One region of the Chryseobacterium sp. CBTAP 102 genome, then DNA from elsewhere that is predicted to be linked to it. Evidence: riboswitches for the same ligand, from Rfam matches in the RefSeq annotation. Region 1 holds a riboswitch; each other region holds the start of a gene.
The links. Region 1 has a riboswitch for S-adenosylmethionine ahead of C8D70_RS21300 (alpha/beta fold hydrolase). Riboswitches for the same ligand answer to the same signal wherever they lie in the genome.
Positions count from the first base shown of each region.

Region 2: linked by a shared signal. The riboswitch ahead of C8D70_RS04095 (SusC/RagA family TonB-linked outer membrane protein) and the one ahead of C8D70_RS21300 (alpha/beta fold hydrolase) in region 1 are both predicted to bind S-adenosylmethionine.
Region 3: linked by a shared signal. The riboswitch ahead of C8D70_RS13265 (TonB-dependent receptor plug domain-containing protein) and the one ahead of C8D70_RS21300 (alpha/beta fold hydrolase) in region 1 are both predicted to bind S-adenosylmethionine.

Region 1 covers NZ_QICX01000002.1:11,962-19,484, forward strand. The annotation lists gene C8D70_RS03340 (O-succinylhomoserine sulfhydrylase) at 1-391, opposite strand, end outside; gene C8D70_RS21295 (ACT domain-containing protein) at 516-2,054, opposite strand; gene C8D70_RS21300 (alpha/beta fold hydrolase) at 2,054-2,998, opposite strand; SAM riboswitch class I at 3,059-3,165, opposite strand; gene C8D70_RS03355 (MGH1-like glycoside hydrolase domain-containing protein) at 3,354-5,969, shown strand; gene C8D70_RS03360 (OsmC family protein) at 6,157-6,576, opposite strand; gene C8D70_RS03365 (DUF58 domain-containing protein) at 6,604-7,523, opposite strand, start outside.
Region 2 covers NZ_QICX01000002.1:160,766-168,288, reverse strand. The annotation lists gene C8D70_RS04120 (LysM peptidoglycan-binding domain-containing protein) at 1-198, shown strand, start outside; gene fabD (ACP S-malonyltransferase) at 269-1,144, shown strand; gene C8D70_RS04110 (GYDIA family GHMP kinase) at 1,153-2,058, shown strand; gene pckA (phosphoenolpyruvate carboxykinase (ATP)) at 2,186-3,802, shown strand; gene C8D70_RS04100 (type II 3-dehydroquinate dehydratase) at 3,966-4,373, opposite strand; SAM riboswitch class I at 4,618-4,717, shown strand; gene C8D70_RS04095 (SusC/RagA family TonB-linked outer membrane protein) at 4,801-7,523, shown strand, end outside.
Region 3 covers NZ_QICX01000009.1:9,032-16,554, forward strand. The annotation lists gene C8D70_RS13250 (fumarate hydratase) at 1-1,235, shown strand, start outside; gene C8D70_RS13255 (hypothetical protein) at 1,329-1,613, shown strand; gene C8D70_RS13260 (alpha-amylase family glycosyl hydrolase) at 1,863-4,700, shown strand; SAM riboswitch class I at 4,793-4,897, shown strand; gene C8D70_RS13265 (TonB-dependent receptor plug domain-containing protein) at 4,990-7,422, shown strand; gene C8D70_RS13270 (APC family permease) at 7,430-7,523, shown strand, end outside.

The DNA of each region.
Region 1 (7,523 bases):
CAGCTTTGAAATAAGAGGTTTCAATATTCCATTTCGGGAAATACTTGGTAAACAAAGTATGCGTAGACCCGAATACAGACTGACAGCTTACAATATGATCTCCGGCATTCAGCAATGCGGCAAATGTAGAATAGATGGCAGCCATCCCCGTTGCAAAGGCATATCCTGCTTCTGCGCCTTCCATTTTAGCAATTTTATCTGTAAACTCTGTTACGTTGGGATTAGAGAAACGGCTGTATAGGTTTTTAGGTTTTTCTTCAGCAAAGCTGGCTCTCATATCTTCCGCATCCTGAAATATAAAACTGGAAGTAAGATATAATGGTGTAGAATGCTCATCAAACTGAGATCTTTCCGTCTGGGTTCTTATTGCTGATGTTTCAAAATTTTCCATATAGTTTTAATTAATTTACCAATATAGCAGTCTGACAATGTACCAATTAAAATCTTCGCTTTGCTCAGAATAACGACACCAATTATTGGTAAACTGATACATTATTAGATTGTTACATTAAATATTATTTTGTTTCACTTACTCTTAAAATATCCCCGAATACACCTCTTGCCGTTACCTGTGCTCCGGCTCCGGCTCCCATGATAACAATTGGATTTTCTCCGTAACTTTCTGTATAAATTTCAAAGATTGAATCTGAACCTTTTAACTGACCTAAAGCGGAAGTTGCAGGAACTGAAATCAGTTTCACATCCAACTCGCCTTTATCTGTCTGCAGATCACCGTGCAGATCACCTACATATCTCAATACGTGTCCAGGTTCCTGATTTTCTTTTATCTTCTGGTATTCATCATCCAGTTCTTCCAGTCTTGAAAGGAATTCTGATTTTGAAACCTCCAATAAGCTTTCCGGAACCAGATTTTGGATATTGATATCTCCGAATTCATTGATTAAGTCTAATTCTCTCGCAAGAATCAATAGTTTTCTGGCTACATCATTTCCTGATAAGTCTTCTCTTGGATCCGGTTCTGTGTATCCTTTTTCAAGAGCTTCGTTGATGATGGTTGAAAATTTATCATCTCTTAAAGAAAAATTATTAAAAACATAGCTCAATGTTCCTGAGAATACGCCTTTAATTCTTGTAATATTCTCTCCTGAAAGGTGTAATAATTTGATGGTGTCAATTAACGGAAGACCTGCACCAACATTGGTTTCATACAGATAACGTCTGTTGTTTTTGCTCAACGTATATCTTAGTTTTCTGTATTCCTCAATGGGAAGCGTATTAAAAATTTTGTTGGAAGAAACGAGATCAAATCCGTTTTCTGCCAAAGCATGATAGTTTTTAACAAAATCTTTGCTGGCTGTGTTATCTACAACGATCAGGTTTTCCAGTTGATTTTCGTTCGAGAAATTAATCAGTTCTTCTACGTTCGATGGATGTTCTGCGGTTAAAACCTCATCTTTCCAATTGGCATCAAATCCTTTTTTGTTGAAGGCAATTTTCTTAGAGTTGGCTACTGCGACTACTTTAAGATCAATTTTTTTACGTTTTTTAATTTCTTCTGCTGATTCAAGCACTTGTTCTATCAGGGTTTTTCCTACGTTTCCGTGACCAATGATAGCCAGATGAACTGTCTTTGGCTTTTTGAAAATTTCAGATTCTATGATATTTTTTGTTTTTTCATCCTGTGAAGAAGTCACTACGATATTGACTCTGTTTTCTCCTGCCACCTGATTTAAAAGCAATGGGAAAACATTGTTTCTTGCCAGTTCTGCAAAGACCTTATTAAAATCTTCTGCTACAAAACCAATCACAGAAACATTATTGATACTATAGATCTGGGAAACTTTTCCTGATTTTCTTTCTTCTTCAAATTCATCAATAAGACAGGCTACTGCTTTTTCTGCATCATTGGCGTGAACCAGAATAGAAATTCCGTTTTCTACGGCCTGCTGAGAAATTACACCTACACTGATGCGCGCTAAAGTAAGCGCTTTAAAAATACGTCCGTCAATCCCGATTTCTCCCAGGAAATCTTCTCCTTCAAATTTGACGATTGATCTGTTCTTCAAAAATTTTATTTCGTTAGCATTTTTCATTACTTCTGTAAAATGTTTTTAATGATATTATTTAATTGTTTATATTCCATTAGGAAGGCATCATGCCCGTGTATAGATTGGATCTCGTGATAAGAAACATCCTTATTTTTCTCTATTAAGTTTTCAAAACACATCCGGATTTCAGAAGCCGGGAAGAATAAGTCTGTATCTACGGAGATCATGTGCATTCGTGCCTGTATGTTCTCCAGTGCTTCTTCAGCAACGTTTATATTCATTAAGAGATGATTCATCAGCTTGTATGCTTTTAAACTAAACCTTTCGTTCAGTGCATTACCATGATAAACCAACCAGTCTTCTGATTCCAGGCGTTGTTTTTCCTGATTATATTGGTTTTGAAATCTGTCATTGAGTGACTGTGGAGTTCTGTAACACAGCATGGCATGAATTCTCGCTTTCTGTAATGGTTCTTCTTTATCATTCAATAAAAATTTCTGAACCAGACACTGCGCATGAAGCCAGTCGTGTGTTCTGTAATCACAGGCTATGGGAATAAATATTTCTGCGAGATCCGGCTGCTTGGCAAGCATTTCCCAGGCAATCCCTCCTCCCAGAGAGCCTCCGATAATGGCATATAAATTTTTGATATGTAAAGCTTCAAGTCCTTTCAGAAATATTGCGGCGATATCTGAAGGGGTGAAGTCTTCATAGTCTTCAATTAAAAAATCGTCATATCCGTTTCCGGGTATATTGAAACACAGAACAGTGTATTGATCAGTATCAACAATCTGGTTTTCTCCTACCAGCTGTTTCCACCAGCCTTTATCTCCGGATACATTTGAGTTTCCGGTAAGGGCGTGGTTGATTAAAATGACAGGGGCTGTAAACAGATCTTTCCCAAAAAGCTGATAGCTTAACGGGATATGGTATTCCTTTTGGGAATTTGTTTGATACGAAAGATTAATATAGTTTAGTTCTGTTTTCAATTCTATTAAATTTTAATACAATTGAAAATGCCACAGGAAATGGCTGAAAAGAACTTCAGTAAGTTATCTGTCCAAAATACTTTGGTAGAACGTAGCACCTTCTTTGCTTGCACAAAGGGTTGCTAAGGTTTCATAGGGTCTAATCCCTCAACCTTTCTTGATAACATTTTCAATATTTGAATGAACGAATGATGCAAAGGTAGTTCTTTTCTTTTAATTTCAAAAAAAAATTATTTTAATATTTAAAAAAGCCCTTAAACACAAGCATTTCAAGACTATATTAATAATTATTCAGATGAAAAAAATTGGAATTACTTGTCAAAAAAACTAACTTCGTGTGGAAAAATGATGAGATATGACCGCCGAAAAAGATAGATTACAAGATATCAAATGGAAAAACTGGGGACCTTATGTAAGTAACCGGCAGTGGGGAAATGTACGCGAAGATTATAGCCCGAACGGGAATGCCTGGAACTTTACCAATCATAATAATGCCGAAAGCTATGCCTACCGCTGGGGTGAAGAAGGCATTGCCGGTATTTCTGACGTAAAGCAGCTTTTGTGTTTTGCTCTTTCGTTCTGGAACAAGAAGGACAAAATGGTAAAAGAACGGTTCTTCGGATTGAGCAATCCTCAGGGGAACCATGGGGAAGACATCAAAGAAATCTTTTATTATCTGGATAATACGCCTACTCACAGCTATATGAAAATGGTGTATAAATATCCAATTAATGAATTTCCTTACGATGAGCTTGTTGCAGAAAACGGAAGACGCAGCAAAAAGCAACCGGAATATGAGATTTTCGATACCGGAATTTTCGATAATGATGAATATTTTGATATTTTCATTGAATACTGTAAAGCCGATCACAATGATATTCTTGCCAGAATAACAGTATGCAACCGAAGTCAGCATGAAGCTCCTATTCTGGTAGCTCCGACTGTATGGTTCAGAAACAACTGGAAATGGGGATACAATACGTATAAGGGAGAAATCAATGCATCTCCCGACGGAAGTATTAACATTGGACATGACAGCATTTCGATCAAGAAATTCTATTCCAGGAATTTAAACGCAGAAAGTGTATTTTGTGATAATGAAACCAATACGTCTAAACTTTACGGAGCTCCTGCTCCTGAAAATATGTATTTCAAAGACGGAATCAATAATTTCATTACTGATAAAACGAATACAGTAAATCCCGAAAAGCGGGGAACAAAAGCCTCTTTTCTGATTGATGAGCTTATCGGAGCCGGAGAATCAAAAGTTTTTGAATTCAGATTATGCCCTGAAGAGACCGATGAGCCTTTTGAAAACTTTGATGCCATTTTCAATACGCGGCAGGCTGAAGCTGAGGAATTTTATAAAGAAATTCAGAATGACACCGTAAACGAAGATGAAAGAAATGTACAGCGACAGGCTTTTGCCGGACTTCTCTGGAATAAACAGTTCTATCATTATAATATAGGAAAATGGCTGAAAGGTGATCCCAACTTTGAAGCACCAAGAAATTTCAACGAATATGTAAGAAATACAGAATGGAATCATCTCCATAATAAGGATATTATTTCTATGCCTGATAAATGGGAATATCCATGGTATGCAACATGGGATCTGGCATTTCACTGTGTTCCTTTTTCCATCATTGATGCTGAATTTGCCAAGGGACAGCTTTTGCTGCTTACAAAAGAATGGTACATGCATCCCAACGGACAGCTTCCTGCCTATGAATGGAATATGAGTGATGTGAACCCTCCTGTACATGCATGGTCATGCTTCCGGGTTTTTAAAATTGATGAAAAAAATAACGGAAAGCCGGATTTATTATTTTTAGAAAAAGTCTTCCAGAAATTGCTGCTTAATTTCACATGGTGGGTGAACCGGAAGGATAAAAAAGGGAAAAATATTTTTGGTGGCGGTTTCCTTGGTCTCGATAATATCGGAGCTTTTGACCGGAATATGGAACTAAAGGATGGCCAGCATCTGGAACAGGCAGACGGAACAAGCTGGATGGCGATGTATGCACTGAATATGATGCGTATTGCGATGGAACTTGCCCAATATTACAAGGTGTACGAAGATATGGCGATCAAATTTTTTGAACATTATCTTTATATCGCTGAAGCGATGGAAAATCTGGGTGAAGGCACAAAAGGTCTCTGGAATGAAGAAGACGGATTTTTCTATGATGTACTACAGCTCGGAAACGGAGACAGTGTTTCTTTAAAACTAAGAAGTATTGTAGGTTTAATCCCTATGTTTGCCGTTGAAATTGTAGATCATCATTTATTGGAAAAGATGCCGAATTTCAGGACCAGAATGGAATGGATCTTAAAAAATAAGCCGGAACTCACCAAGCTGGTTTCCCACTGGGACGAAGAAGGACAGGGAAGAAAACACCTGATGAGTATACTCCGCAAAAACAGACTGACAAAGGTATTGACCAGAATGCTTGATGAAAATGAGTTCCTGAGTTCTTACGGAATCCGTGCCATGTCTAAGGTATACGAAGAAAATCCGTTTGTATTCTCAGTACATGGAAAGGAAAACATGGTCTACTACACGCCGGCAGAAAGTGACAGCCGCATGTTTGGCGGAAACAGCAACTGGCGCGGACCCATTTGGTTTCCTATCAACTTTCTGATTGTAGAAAGTCTGCAACGTTTTCATTATTATTATGGAAACAGCCTGAAAGTAGAACTTCCAACAGGCAGCGGCGACAAGAGAAACCTTGATGAAGTGGCTCAAAATATCAGCAAAAGACTTTGTTCTATATTTTTAAAGGATGAACATGGGCAAAGGGCTTTCAATGGAGGGAATCCGAAATTCAATTATGATGAACATTTCAGAGATTATATTACCTTCTTTGAGTATTTCCATGGAGATAACGGCCGTGGCGTAGGGGCTTCCCACCAAACAGGATGGACCGCCACTGTAGCGAAACTGATAAAACCAAGACTCACCTTTTAATAAGCAATGAGTAATTGGTAATGAGTAATAAAAAAGAGGCTGTCTCAAAAGTGTCATTCTGAACGAAATGAAATGTAGCGAAGAATCTCATATGTTTGGTTATCAATGATATTCTTCCTTCGTCAGAATGACAAAAGCCAGATTGTTTGACTTTTGAGACAGCCTCTTTGCTCTTTTATGTAAGAGATTAAATTTTTTCTCCGTTCAGATACACTTCGTATCCGATTTCTACATTCGGTTCCAACGTTTTGGATACGGAACAGTATTTTTCAAAAGAAAGTTCCGCAGCCTTTTGTGCTTTTTTAGGATCAATTTCTCCTTCCAGAAGAAATTTAACGGTAATTGATTTAAAAGGTTTTGCATCCTCTACCTGTACTCTTTCTCCTTCTACCTCTGCCTGAAAACTTTTGATCTCCTGACGCTGCTTCTTTAAAATAGAAACTACATCAATTCCGCTGCATCCTGCCACAGCCATGAGTACACTTTCCATCGGGGAAACTCCTTTGGCTCCCGGCTGGGAAGTATTATCCAAAAGAATGGAGTTTCCCTGAGCGTTGGTACATTCAAATAAAAAGTCGTCGTTTATTCTGTTAAGTGTAATTTTCATTATTTATTGCTTATTGCTTCTACAAAGTTATAAAATTCCTCTCGCTTTTATCTCCAGATATTTATTGATAACATCGATATTCAAATTTTCAGGAAGGGTATATACTGTATAGATTCCATATTTGCGGAGTTCCTGGATGATCAGTTTCTTTTCAAACTCAAATTTTTCAGCAATGATTTCGTCGTAGATTTCCTGCGTACTTTCAGGATTTTTGTTGATCAGCGTCTGCAGTTCTGAATTTTTGAAGAATATCACTACCAGCAAGTGATTTTTAGCAATTCCGCGAAGATACTTCAGCTGCCGGTTCAGCCCGTCCAGGGTTTCAAAATTGGTAAAAAGCAGAATCAAGCTTCTTTGATTGATGGAATATTTTACGTCCTGATACAAACGGTTAAAATCACTTTCGAAGAAATCTGTTTTGATATTATAAAGAGCTTCAGAGATTTTCTTCAACTGTCCGGATTTATTATCAGCAGCAATTTTATTCTCCGCTTTTTTAGAAAATGTCATCATTCCGGCCCGGTCTCCTTTTCTTAAAATAATATGTGATAATGCCATCGTTGCATTGATGGAATAATCCAGTAAGCTTAATCCGTTGAAAGGCATTTTCATGGTTCGTCCTTTATCAATCAGCATAAAAATACGTTGTGATTTTTCATCCTGAAACTGGTTAACCATTAGACGATTCGTTTTGGAAGTGGCTTTCCAGTTGATCGTTCTGATATCATCTCCTGGTACATATTCTTTGATCTGTTCAAATTCCATGGTATGTCCCAGTTTTCTCACTCTCTTGATTCCGCCTAACAAAAATTCACTCTGAATGGCCATCAGCTCGTATTTTCTGAGATGAATAAAAGATGGATAAGAAGGAAGCATGGCATCTTTCTGGAAAATAAATCTTTTGGAGACGAATCCCAATGGTGAAGATGCATACACATTCAAACCTC
Region 2 (7,523 bases), 150 kb from region 1:
AAAACTCCACCAAAATATGCAATCGTAGGTTTTGATGTTGTTAATGACATGTTAACCAGAGAAAATAAAAAAGGAGAGATCTTTAAACAGATGAATAAAGTTCAGACTCAGCTTGCTACCAAATTTGAGTTTGTAAAATCTAAAGCTAATGGTGCTTATGTAAATACCGGTTATAGAGTAATCAGGTTAGTACCTTAAATGATTTATAGCTGTTTAAAAGAATATTATTAACATTATAGTTATATTTGCATAATATTTAATTCAATACATGAAAGCACTTGTATTTCCAGGGCAGGGATCTCAGTTCGTAGGAATGGGAAAAGAATTGTATGATTCTAGAAAAGATATTAAAGATCTGATGGAATCTGCCAATGAAATTTTAGGTTTCGACATTCTTTCCATTATGTTTAACGGTACGGATGCGGATCTTAAGAAAACAGAGGTTACCCAGCCTTCAATATTTATACATTCAGTAGCAGCATTAAAAGCCGTAAATGGTCTTGGTGCTGAAATGGTTGCAGGACACTCTTTAGGAGAGTTTTCAGCTTTGGTTGCCAACGGAGTCTTATCCTTTGATGACGGTTTGAAATTAGTTTCTGAAAGAGCAAAGGCTATGCAGGAAGCTTGCAATGCCAATCCAAGTTCTATGGCAGCTATCTTAGGTTTAGAAGATGCTAAGGTTGAAGAAATCTGTGCACAGATCAACGGAATTGTTGTTCCTGCCAACTATAACTGTCCGGGACAATTGGTAATTTCCGGAGAAACACCCGCAGTAGAAGAAGCTTGCGCAAAACTGAAAGAAGCAGGAGCTAAAAGAGCATTGCTATTACCAGTAAACGGAGCTTTCCATTCACCATTGATGCAGCCTGCACAGGAAAGACTGGCCGCAGCTATCGAAAAAACAAAATTCAGAAAAGCAACCATTCCTGTATACCAGAATATCACGACAACAGCGGTAACAAATCCTGATGAGATCAAACAAAACCTGATCGCTCAGCTTACCGGTCCTGTAAAATGGACACAATCTGTTCAGAATATGATTAAAGACGGTGCATCAAACTTCGTAGAAGTAGGACCAGGAAAAACCCTTCAGGGATTAATCAAAAAAATTGACGGATCTGTAGAAGCAACTTCTGCAATCTAATAAAAAATATGAACGCGATATTTTCACCGGGAAAGCTTATGCTTACTTCAGAATATTTCGCAATAGATGGAGCTCTTGTCTTAGCGGTACCTACCAGGCTGGGACAAGAGTTTTTCTTTGAAGAAAAAGAAGATGGAAACTCTCTTATTCTTTGGGAAGCTTATCATCAGAATACATTATGGTTAAAAGCTGTCATAGATTATAAAAACTGGCAGATTCTGGAAACCAATATTCCATCAAGTGCTGAATTCATTACCAAAACACTACAAAATGTTCAGCAGCTTTCTAGCAGTAAATTCAAAGCAGACCTTACTTATCATTTAAAAACCAATCTTCAGTTTCCGGCGGATTATGGGCTTGGTAGCAGTTCCACCCTGATGAACAATCTGGCAGAATGGGCAGAGGTTGATCCTTTTTATCTTAATACTATCAGCTTAGGTGGCAGTGGATACGATATCGCTGTAGCTAAAGAAAAATCTGCAGTTCTGTTCCAGAGTAAACCTGAGATAAAATATGAGAAGGTAGATTTCAGTCCATCCTTTAAAAATGAACTGATTTTTATCCATTTAAATCAGAAGCAGGATAGTAGAGAGGGAATCAACTTATACAAGTCCAAAAAGAAGTCTCCGGAATTGGTGAATGAATTTTCAGATCTCACAAAAAAAATATTGTTATGCAATGAATTGGAAAAATTTTCCGAATTAATGATGATTCATGAGCATAAAATTGCAAATTTTCTTGAAATTCTCACAGTTAAAGAAAAATTATTCTCAGATTGCCCTTTATTTGTCAAAAGTTTAGGTGCATGGGGTGGAGATTTTGTAATGAGTGCCAAATTTGGGGACTATAAGAACTATTTTTGGGAGAAAGGTTTTTCCACTGTTTTAGAATGGGAAAATATAATTAGCTTATAATCAAGCAATTACAATCCTTTTTTTTTATTTGTCATTCTGACTTATATCAGTATATTTAAACCACCTTTAACAAATAATTAATATTATTTTTGTTGAAGTCAATAAAGAAATAGAAAATATAAGTAAAATGAAAAACACTAAAATCATCCAGGATTTAGAGAAATTAGGGATTAAAGGAAACTATGAAGTAGTGTATAATCCTTCTTATGAAGAATTATATCAGGCTGAAGTTTCTCCTGAAAATCAGGGGTTTGAGCAAGCTGAGCTTACGGAATCTGGCGCAGTATCGGTAAAAACAGGAATTTTCACAGGTCGTTCACCTAAAGACAGATATATTGTTCAGGATGATGTTACAAGAGATACAATTTTCTGGGATGGTAAAGTAAACCTACCTACAACAGCAGAAATTTTCGGGTCTTGTAAAGAACTAGTGCTGAACCAGCTTGCTGAATCTAAAAAGATTTATGTAGTAGATACATTCTGCGGAACGAATGCAGATACGAGACTTAAAGTAAGATTTATCGTTGAAGTAGCATGGCAGGCGCATTTTGTTACTAATATGTTCATTCGTCCTTCTCACTACGAACTTGAAAACTACGGTGAGCCGGATTTCACCGTAATCAACGGATCAAAAACAACAAACCCGAACTGGGAAGCTCAGGGATTAAACTCTGAAAACTTCATTATGTTCAACCTTACTGAAAAACTACAGATCATTGGAGGTACCTGGTACGGAGGTGAAATGAAAAAAGGAATGTTTGCCATGATGAACTATTACCTTCCGTTAAAAGGTATGGCTTCCATGCATTGTTCTGCGAACGTTGGAGAGAAAGGTGATGTTGCTTTATTCTTTGGTCTTTCTGGAACAGGTAAAACTACTTTATCAGCTGATCCTAAAAGATACCTTATCGGTGACGATGAGCACGGATGGGATAACAACGGAGTATTCAACTATGAGGGAGGATGCTATGCTAAAGTGATTGACTTATCTGAAGAAAAAGAACCGGATATCTTCGCTGCCATCAAAAGAGATGCACTTCTTGAAAACGTTGTTATTAACAATGGAGTAGCAGATTATACAGACGGTTCAATCACTGAGAACACAAGAGTTTCTTATCCAATATATCATATCAACAAAATTGTATTGCCTTCTAAAGCAGGTCATGCCAAGAAGATTGTATACCTTTCAGCAGATGCATTCGGAGTACTTCCTCCGGTTTCTATCCTGAATGAAGATCAGGCTCAGTACCACTTCCTTTGCGGGTATACATCAAAATTAGCCGGAACGGAAAGAGGTATTACAGAACCTGAACCGTCTTTCTCCCCTGCATTTGGGGAAGCATTCCTTACATTACACCCAACAATGTATTCTAAAACATTGATCGGTAAAATGCAGGAACACGGTGCAAAAGCTTATTTGGTAAATACAGGCTGGAACGGTACAGGAAAGAGAATTTCGCTTAAAGATACCAGAGCAATCATTGACGCAATCATTGATGGATCTATTGATAATGCTCCTAAAGCTCAGGTTCCAATTATGAATCTTGAAATTCCTACTGAATTACCAAACGTTTCTGCAGGTATTTTAGATCCTAGAGATACCTATGAAAATGCTTCGGTATGGGAAGAAAAAGCAAAAGATCTTGCTTCAAGATATATCAAGAATTTTGAACAGTACTGTGATACTGAAGAAGGTAAGAAGTTAGTAGCTTCAGGACCTCAATTACAGGAACAAACTATTTAATAGTTAACCATAAACGTACAAAAGCCTCATCAATGATGAGGCTTTTGTATTTTATTTCTCAAAATTTAATAGATTTTTGCAGCAGTGCAACTACTGACATATGTTTTTTTTCTATAATTATCTGTGAAAATCTGTGCCATCTGCGGGAAAATAAACGACTGAATTATTTCAGACTTAATAAAGCCAATCTATACCCATCCATTCCAAAGCCAGATAAAACGGCATCCGTATTAGCGGCTGTTACAGATTTCTGTCGGAATTCTTCTCTTTTGTAGATATTGCTGATGTGAACTTCTACTTTCGGCTTGCGGATATTCTTCAAACAATCAGCAATTGCATAAGAATAGTGGGTGAAAGCTCCCGGGTTAATTACCACCGCATCAAAATCATCCTCCTGAAGCCTGTTGATAAGCTCACCTTCAATATTAGACTGGTAATATTGTAATTCATAAGCCTGAAACTCGGATCTTAAATTTTCCAAATAACTTTCCATAGAAACATTTCCATAGATTTCCGGTTCTCTTGTGCCTAACAGATTGAGGTTAGGGCCATTGATGATCAAAACTTTCATAGCATAAAATTAAAAAGTTTTTTCAATAAATCACACAAAAATTAAGGTATACTGAATTTTCATGCTATTGAATTATTGACAATGATATTTGTCATGTTTGAATAAATGATAAGGTCTGCAACTTCTTATTGTAGTGGGTTTTATTAAAAATTTATGTTAATTATTAAAAAATTATCATGAAAAATAAACAAGTCTACTTGTTTTGTAGACTAAAAGTTTTTAGCTTTGCAATCATATTTCGATCGGCTTATAAAGAAAGATAGAGGGAACTGACCCTGTGAAATCTTAACAACCTGCCTCGTGGGGCAAGGTGTTACATTCAGCCTTTTAAGGAAAAATAAGCATTTGGTTTATCGTATTTATCGATGCCCTTTGCTGACTTTTCTGCAAAGGGTAAAATTTTAATATATGATAAATAAAATTGATTATGATTAGCAAAAATTTATTCAATTCTAAAGCATGGATACCTCCGGTTGCTGCTTTTTTTCTGGGAATAACCAGCATCAATGCACAGAATTCCAGGCCGAAAAAAGATAGCCTTCATGAAAAGGAACTTGATGAGGTAGTAGTGGTAGCGTACGGAAAAGCAAAAAGAAACAGCTATACCGGTTCTGTAGCTACAATTTCCAGCGATAAAATCAATAACAGACCAGTTACGAATATTACCAAAGCACTGGAAGGACAGGTTGCCGGAATTCAAACTACCAGTGCATCGGGACAGCCCGGCGCAGTTTCTACCATCCGTATCAGGGGAATTGGCTCAATCAGTGCTTCCAGTGATCCTTTATACGTAGTGGACGGGATTCCTTTTGACGGAAACCTGAACTCCATTAGCCCAAGCGATATTGAATCTATAAGTGTTTTGAAAGACGCTACAGCAAGTGCTTTGTATGGTTCAAGAGGAGCAAACGGGATTATTATCATCACTACAAAATCAGGGAAAAAAGGAGAAGCCAGAGTTAATTTTAATATCAGTCAGGGATTCTCAGGAAGAGCTGTCAAAGATTATGAACAGGTAAACACAGATCAATACTTTCAATTATATTGGGAAGCGTTAAGAAACGGATATCAGTCTGGCAAAGTTTCTTCTCAGCAGGCTGCACAAATGGCAACTGATAATCTTGTTTCGACCCTTGGAATTAATCCATATGGCACTGCTTATCCAAAACCGGTAGGAACAGATGGGAAATTATTACCTGGTGCATCGCCGCTTTGGAATGATGACTGGAGAGATATTTTACAGAGAGTAGCTTCAAGAAATCAGGTGGATCTTGATATCAGCGGAGGAAGTGATAAAAGCAATTACTTCTTTTCACTGGGGTATCTGGATGATAAAGGGATGGCGATTGAATCAGGCTATAAAAGATACAATACCCGATTGAAGATCAATTCCGAAGTGAAAAAATGGCTTAATGTTGGAGTAAACCTGAATTATACAAACAGTGTTCAGCAGGCGCCTACTTCTTCGGATTCCAAGGCGAGTAACATCATCAACGCTGCAAGATTTATTCCTTCATTCTATCCTTATTATGAAAGAAATGCAGATGGTACTTATATTTTGGATGCTGATGGAAACCCGGTTTATGATTTTGGAAAATACAGGCCTACGAATGCGCTTCAGAATCAGAATGCCGCTGCAACACTGCCTTTAGACAAAAACGAAAACAAAGAAGATAACTTCTCCGGAAAAGGATTCATGGAATTCACTTTCTTGCCGGAGTTGAAATTCAAGACCAGCTTCTCTGTGGATTTAGTGAATTATAACGGACATTATTACTCAAATCCATTATTGGGGCAAGGTGCTGAAATAGGAGGTTCGGTAACGAAAACCAATACCAGAACACTTTCTTATACGACAAGTAATATCCTAACTTATGATAAAAAGTTTGGAAAGCACCATGTAAATGCTTTAGCAGGACACGAGTTTTATAAATACGATTATCAGACCATTTCAGGAACGAGAAGCCAGTTTTCACTTCCTTATTACTATGAACCGGATGCTGCTTCTCTGCTGGGAAGTTTCAGTGGAAACAGCAATAAATTGAGTTTATTAAGTTTCCTTGGAAAAGTAGAGTATGACTATAATAATACCTATTTCCTGTCAGCTTCAGGAAGGGCAGACAGTTCTTCGAGATTTGCGAAGGATAACAGATGGGGGAGATTCTGGTCAGTGGGAGGTTCGTGGAAAATATCCAATGAGGAATTTATTAAAAGCCTGAATGTTTTCAATCAATTGACATTGCGTGCCAGCTACGGAGGTCAGGGGAATGATAAATTACTTAGACCTAATGGGCAGCCGCTTTATTATGCGTATCAGGAGCTTTATAGATTTATAAGCCTTGGCGGAGAACCGGGAACAACCCTTGAAAAGACTTCTACCAATAATGTGAAATGGGAAACCAACCTTAATTTAAATGTAGGATTGGAATTCTCCATTCTGAATAACAGGATTAAAGGGAATATCGAATATTTTAAAAGAAAAAGCCAGGATCTTCTGTTTAATATGCCGGTTGCACCATCATTGGGAATCAGTGATTATCCTGCGAATATCGGAACCATCCAGAATACAGGATTTGAATTTTCATTATTTACAATACCTATTAAGAATGATGATTTTCAATGGAATGTAGATGTGAACCTAAGTACTTTAAACAACAAAGTAACCAAATTACCCGGAGGTTCTCTTGTGGTAGGAACTAAATTGCTGACAGTAGGAGGTTCTGTATATGATTTCTTTATTCCGGAATGGGTTGGTGTGGATCCAGGCAATGGAAAACCCTTATGGAAAACTGTTACTACCAATGCCAGCGGAAACTCAGTGGAAGGAACAACTTCGGAATATTCAAAAGCTACAAAACTATTACAAGGTTCTGCATTACCTAAGCTGACAGGTGGAATCAGTACAAGCATCACCTATAAGAATTTTGATTTTTCAGGATTGCTGACATTCAAAATCGGGGGTAAAATTTTAGATACCGATTATACTTCCATCATGCATAACGGAAGTGCGGGAGGACGTGCATGGAGTGCCGAAATGCTGAACAGGTGGACGCCTGATAATCCTTATACAGACGTTCCGGGATTGAGTACAACAACGAATAACTGGACCTCAACGTCTTCCAGATTCCTGTATTCCGGGACGTATGCAAG
Region 3 (7,523 bases), on a different contig from region 1:
GTGAATACCTGAGCAAAGGAATCTTCAATACCTATCAGAAAAGAAACCTAAGATATTCCCAGGTGGTTCCTTTGACGATGTTTGATGAAAAAAATTCAGGATCTAACCTTCCTGCACAGATTGATATCTATGCTAAAAAAGGAGATTACTACGAATTTTTATTCTTAACAAAAGGTGGAGGTTCTGCCAACAAAACATTCTTGTATCAAAAGACAAAATCTTTACTGAACGAAAAATCTCTTGAAGAATTCATCAAAGAAAAGATTTCAGACCTTGGTACGGCTGCATGCCCGCCTTATCACTTAGCATTGGTAATCGGAGGAACTTCAGCAGAAGCCAATCTTGCAGCTGTTAAAAAAGCGTCAGCAAAATATTATGACAATCTTCCTACAGAAGGAAATGAAGCCGGACAGGCTTTCAGAGACCTTGAATGGGAAGCAAAAGTTCAGAAAATCTGCCAGGAAAGTGCCATCGGAGCACAGTTTGGAGGAAAATATCTTACGCATGACGTAAGAGTAATCAGACTTCCAAGACACGCAGCATCCTGTCCTGTAGGAATGGGAGTTTCTTGTTCTGCAGACAGAAATATCAAAGGGAAAATCACAAAAGAAGGGATTTTCCTTGAGCAATTGGAACAGAATCCGAAAAGATTCTTACCTGATACTCCTCCACACCTGGAAGAAGCTGTTGAAATTAACCTTAACAAGCCAATGCCGGAAATTCTTGCTGAACTTTCCAAATATCCGATCAAAACCAGATTAAAACTGAACGGAACATTAATCGTAGCAAGAGATATCGCTCACGCAAAAATTAAAGAAATTATCGACAGCGGGAAACCAATGCCGGAATATTTCAAAAACCACCCAATTTATTACGCAGGGCCTGCAAAAACTCCGGAAGGAATGGCTTCAGGAAGTTTCGGACCTACTACTGCCGGAAGAATGGATGTTTACGTAGACGAATTCCAAAGCCATGGCGGAAGTATGATCATGCTGGCAAAAGGAAACAGAAGTAAAGATGTTACCAATGCCTGCGGAAAATACGGAGGTTTCTATCTTGGATCTATCGGAGGGCCGGCCGCCATCCTTGCCAAAGACAATATTGTATCTGTAGATGTTGTAGACTTCCCTGAATTAGGAATGGAAGCCGTAAGAAAAATTGAAGTAAAAGACTTCCCTGCATTCATCATTACCGATGATAAAGGCAACGATTTCTTCGCAGATCTTGCCCACTAATTAGTTTAAAATTAAAATAAATAACAAAATAGAACGCTGATCTTTTGTGTAAAAAGGAAAAAAGTTCTATTTTTGCCTAAAATCTTTAAGAGAATGATAACGATATTATCAGCATTTTGGCCGTTCTACCAGTTCCTTTGGACTATATTCTTCATTACTATGTTCTTAGTAGGATTCTGGTGTATTTTCATGTTCTTCGGATTAGTAATCCCAATGTGGCTAACTGAAGGTTTGAAAGAGTATTTCGGAAAAGTAAAGCCTTTCGACCCTGAAGATATCAGAAGAAAGCTTATTTCTGAGCAGGAAGGTGTAGAAGTTATCTATAGCGAGCCTAAAGGAAACGGACCTTTCCTTCACGATCACGGACATCATCATTAATTGATTGTCATTGCTTTTTCACCTGAATTCTGAAAAAGTAATATCAAAGCAAAACAACATATATAAACCGCTTAAGCAATTAAGCGGTTTTTCTATTTATTATTTCTCAGACTTTCCGGAGATATTCGAATTTGTTTTTGAAGGGCCGCGTAAAGTTTTTTTTCTTCTGTAAATGAAATATTTGATGTACAGCGATGAAAATACTCGTTATGAAGAAAAATTTATACTATATTCGATAAAAAATAATAAATGAAAAAGTTTTATTCTGTTGTTTTTCTGCTGATTACATTGAGTGTTTTCGGGCAGATCAATTATACGATTTCTCCCAATCCATTCAATGAATCTGATGCTGTTACGCTTACGGTTCCGGGAGATCAGATTGACGAATCTGCATGGGGAGTTTCCAATAATGCCATTTACATCTGGACATGGTCGTTTGATACCAATTATCAGAATAGTCAGGATTGTCCTACCAATGGAAGCTGGAACAATTCCAATGACCTGAATAAGCTGAATTATAATGCGGTAACAGACAGTTATTCACTTACTTTTACTCCCACAGCTTTCTTTGGAAGAACAGGGATCGGAAGGTTTGGTTTTTTATTAAAAGATAAGACGGGATCACACCAGACTTTACCTGATATTTTTGTAAACGTAGGTACTTTAAGCTTAACGCTTACAAATCCATTAGTGAACAGCCTCACTTCAGTTCCTGTAGGAAATTCCATTACTATTACTGCTACAACCAGTACCAATGCAACATTTCAGTTAAAAGCAAACGGAACTGTTATCAATTCTACAACAACTCCTTCACAATCTTATTCTTACAGTTATACAGTTACTCAGGATGCCAGTATGGAACTTGTGGCAACACAGGGAACCAATTCCAAGGCTGCGGCATTCATTGTGCAGGTTCCAAGAAATGTAGTGTCCCAGTCAATACCAAACTGGATAAGGCAGGGAATTAATTATGATCCGGCAGATCCTACCAGGGTGGGATTGGCTTTATATGCTCCGGGGAAAAGTTTTGTACATGTTATAGGAAGTTTCAATAACTGGACGGTGAATGATACATATCTGATGAATAAAGATACCACAAATCCTGATCTGTACTGGATTGAGCTCAATGGAATTACCCCTCAGCAGCTCAATACTTTCCAATACAGAACCAATGATTTAAGAAAAGTAGCAGACCCCTATTCGCCGCAAATCTTATCTTCCTATGATGATCCATGGATTTCGGCTTCTACCTATCCAAACTTGCCTGCATTTCCTGCCGGACAGGGCTTTGAAGTGTCAACATTTAAAACAGGTCAGACCGCTTATAACTGGCAGGTTACCAATTTTCAAAGACCTGCGAAACAGGATCTTGTAGTCTATGAATTACTATTGAGAGACTTTACACAGGAAAAGAACTGGCAGTCATTGATCGATAAAATTGCTTATTTAAAAAACTTAAAAATTAATGCCATAGAATTAATGCCCATCATGGAATTTGATGGAAATCTTTCATGGGGATACAATACTTCCTTCCATTATGCATTGGACAAAGCGTATGGAACTCCCGAAAAATTCAAAGAATTTGTAGATCTATGCCATCAGAACGGAATTGCAGTCATTCTGGATGTAGCATTTAATCACGCTACAGGACGTTCTCCTCTGGTAAGACTCTGGAATGTAGATCCGGATGGCGATGGCTATGGAGATGTTGCGGCCAACAATCCTTACTTCAATCAGGTTCCGAAACATTCATACAACGTATTTAATGATTTTAACCATACAAGCCTTTCAACGCAATATTACGTTGAGAGATGTCTTGAGCAATGGCTGACTGAATATCACATAGACGGATTCCGCTGGGATTTGACAAAAGGATTTACACAAAGCTGTTCCGAAAATGATGAAGCCTGTACCAATGCCTATCAGCAGGACAGAGTGGATATTATGAAGCATTACGCAGACAGGCAATGGGCTATTGATCCCAACTCTTATATGATCTTTGAACATTTGGGAACAGATGCGGAAGAACAGCAATGGGCCAACTACAGAATAGCAGAAGGAAAAGGTGTTATGCTTTGGAATAAGCAGACAGATCCTTACAATCAGAATACGATGGGATATAAGGAAAACAGCAACTACGACCGTATGAATCACAGTCTTCACGGCTTCACCAATATGAGTGCTGTAGGTTATGGAGAAAGCCATGATGAAGAGAGACTGATGTTTAAAAATCTTGCCTATGGTGCTATAAACGGAAGTTACAATGTGAAAGACCTGAATACCGCTCTTGAAAGAATGAAAACCTTCGGGGCAACTTTCTTTACTATTCCAGGTCCGAAAATGATCTGGCAGTTTGGAGAATTAGGATATGAATTCAGCATCAACAGATGTGCAAACGGTACCATAGACAACGGATGCAGAACCGATGAAAAACCTGTGGCATTCACTTTAGGATATGATACCAATGCGAACAGAAAGGCTGTTTATGATACATGGGCTAAAATCATCAATATCAGAAATACCTATCCGGTTTTTAAATCTAAAACCTACAGTATAGAATCCAATAACCTTACGAATGATCCTAATGGTCTCATTACAAGAATTTATGTATATGATGCAGCTATTACAACAGGAATAAAGAATGTTGTTGTATTGGCTAATTATACTACTTCCGCACAGAATGTCGTGCCTTATTTTCCTTACACAGGTCAATGGCAGAATCTGATGGACAACAGTATTTCAAATGTAGCCTCCACAACAGCTCCAATCACTTTACAACCTGGAGAATTCAGAATCTTTGGAAATTATGCGGGCGCTTTGTCAACTGTAGATACCAATGCAGTCAACAAGCTATCCCTTCAGATTGCAGATAATCCGGTTCGGAACGGAATCGCTAAACTCATTTTCAGTAAAGCAAAAAACGGAGAGATTTCAATTTTTGATATGACGGGTAAAAAACTGGATACTTACAAACTGGATAAAGAGAATGGAGCTTATAATATGAAGGTTAATTATCCGGCAGGAACGTATCTTGTACAGCTGAAATCAGATACAGGAATAGCCATTCAAAAGATGATGATTCAATAAGCTAAAACATAGAATAATAATAAAGGCAAATTTGCAGATCAGCAGATTTGCCTTTTTTTGTAAGTTCAGAAAAATAGTCTACTTTTGCAGTAGATTTATCAAGAAAGGTGGAGGGATTTGGCCCGGTGAAACCTTAGCAACCTGCACGGTTCCAGAGTGTAAAGGTGCTAATTCCAACCCTTTGGGGGAGATAAGTGAAGTCAATACTCTATATGAATTCCATTTCTTGAAGTCTTGTGTATCTGCGGAAAGATCCGTCAGGTCCGTATTATTAATTGGCAGGAATAACATGAAAAAATTAATCACAGCTGTACTATTGCTTGGAGCAATTCTCGTAGCTGCTCAGGAAAGTGAGGAAAAAGGAAAACAGATCGAAGATATCATCATCGTCGGAAACCGAAATGTTAAAAGAACAAAGCTGGAAACGCCGGTTCCTGTAGATGTTATCAATATCGACAAGATCCAGAGAAGTTCTCCGCAAATGACCGCCCAGGATCTCCTGAATTATGTGATCCCTTCATTTAATGCAGTGAGACAGTCTGCTTCTGATGGTACCGAACATATTGACCCTGTTACTTTAAGAGGGATGGGTCCTGATCAGGTTTTAGTATTGCTTAACGGAAAAAGAAGACATACTACTTCTTTGGTGAATTATCAGAATACCGTCGGAAATGGCTCTGTAGGAACAGATTTGAGCGCTATTCCGGTTATTGCTATTGACCGGATTGAAGTCCTGAGAGACGGAGCCGCCGCACAATATGGCTCTGATGCTATTGCGGGAGTCATCAATATTATTCTTAAGAAAAATGCAGGAGCTTCGGCAAGTCTTACCTACGGATTAACCGGAAGAAATGATGGAGATACTTACCAGGCAGGAGTTAACTATGGAACCTCATTAGGAAAGAAAGAAGGTTATATTAATCTTTCCCTGCAATTAAGCCACAGAGGAAAAACCACAAGAACGCAAAATCACGATCTGGATATTTTCGGAGATAATTTCGCTTATGAATTTGCAGGTGACTCTGAAGCCGTAAAAGCTGCCAGGGCTGCGGATGATGCAGAAATTGAAAAAAGAGGATTAACGCGTGACGATTTTAATTTTCAGATCGGAGATGCCCAGATCAGGCAGGGACAGCTTTTTTTCAATTCAGAATATCCTTTTAATGATAATTTTAAACTCTATTCTTTCGGAGGTTTCAGTATTAAAGAAGGAGAAGGGTTTGGTTTCAGAAGACTTCCCAGTGAAAAGTCTAATGTGGTTTCATCCATTTACCCGAATGGGTTTCAGGCAATTCTTGGATCTCAGGTATATGATATTTCTTATGCTGTAGGAGCAAAATATAATATGAATGACTGGCTATTCGATGTAAGTAATACATTCGGGAGCAATACCTTCAATTATAATGTAAGCCATACCAATAATGCTTCCCTGGGAGCAAAATCACCAACAGGTTTTTATGGCGGAGCACACAGCTTCCTTCAGAATACGGTGAATCTTGATGTTTCCAAGAATATAAACCGTTTTAATATTGCTTTCGGGGGTGAATTCAGGTTTGAGCAATACCAGATCAAAGCGGGTGATGAAGGTTCTTATACCCAATATGACGTCAATGGAAACGTTGCCACTGAAGGATCTACAGTGTTGGGAGCAGGCGGATCTCAATCCTTTATCGGATTTTCTCCCAATAATGCCTTGAAGAAAGACAGACATTCCACCGCAGTATATGCAGATATTTCTTATGATTTAGATAAAAAACTCAATATTGACGCCGCTGCCAGGTTTGAAAATTATTCGGATTTCGGAAATACCTTGAATGGAAAACTTGCGCTACGATATGAGTTTGTAAAAAATTATGCAATAAGGGCAGCGGTAGGAACAGGCTTCAGAGCGCCTTCCCTTCAGCAGCAGTATTTCAATAATTCCTATGCGGATATTTCTAATTCCGGTTCAAAGATTGTGACCAAAGGAATATTCAGCAACGATAGCGAAGCCGCTAAAATTCTGGGATTTGATAAACTCAAACAGGAAACTTCTGTCAATGCAAGTGCAGGATTGACATTAAAACCATTAAAAGGACTGTTTATTACAATAGATGGTTATTTCATTAAAGTAAAGGACAGAATTGTGATCACCAGCAATATTACAGATCCAAGATTAGATCAGTTTAAGGTAGAAAGCGGACGTTTTTTTGCCAATGCTATAGACACAGAAACAAAAGGAGTAGATATGGTGGTATCCTATGACTGGATTCTTGGGAATGGAAAATTAAATATGAATCTTGCCGGAAACTATACGGAAACAAAAATTACAGACTTTCATTTTCCTGAAAACTTAGGAACACCTCAGGATCAGTTTTTTGGCCCGGATCAGGTCAATATCATTGAAACTCTGTCTCCAAAAACAAAAGCTTCATTAGGATTAAATTATGGAATCGGGAAATTCAGTTTTCTCGTAAGAAATACCTATTTTGGTAAAGTAATAAGAGATGGTTATCCTTTTGGAGACGTGCAGGAGTTTTCTCCAAAAGTTGTAACAGACATCAGCGTTGGGTATGATATCAACAAAAATATCAATTTTACCGTAGGTGCCAACAATGTATTTGATGTCTTCCCGGACCGTCAGATTTATAAAAATTCATATTATGGAGTATTCAAATATGCGCCGGTGCAGATGGGAACTTTGGGGAATTATTTCTTCGGAAGGCTTAATTTTAACTTTTAATCATTAAATGAGTACTGCCTCACATCAGATTGGCTGGAAAACAGCCGCAGCCATTGTCGTTTCCAATATGATCGGAACCGGAATTTTTACCACCCTGGGAT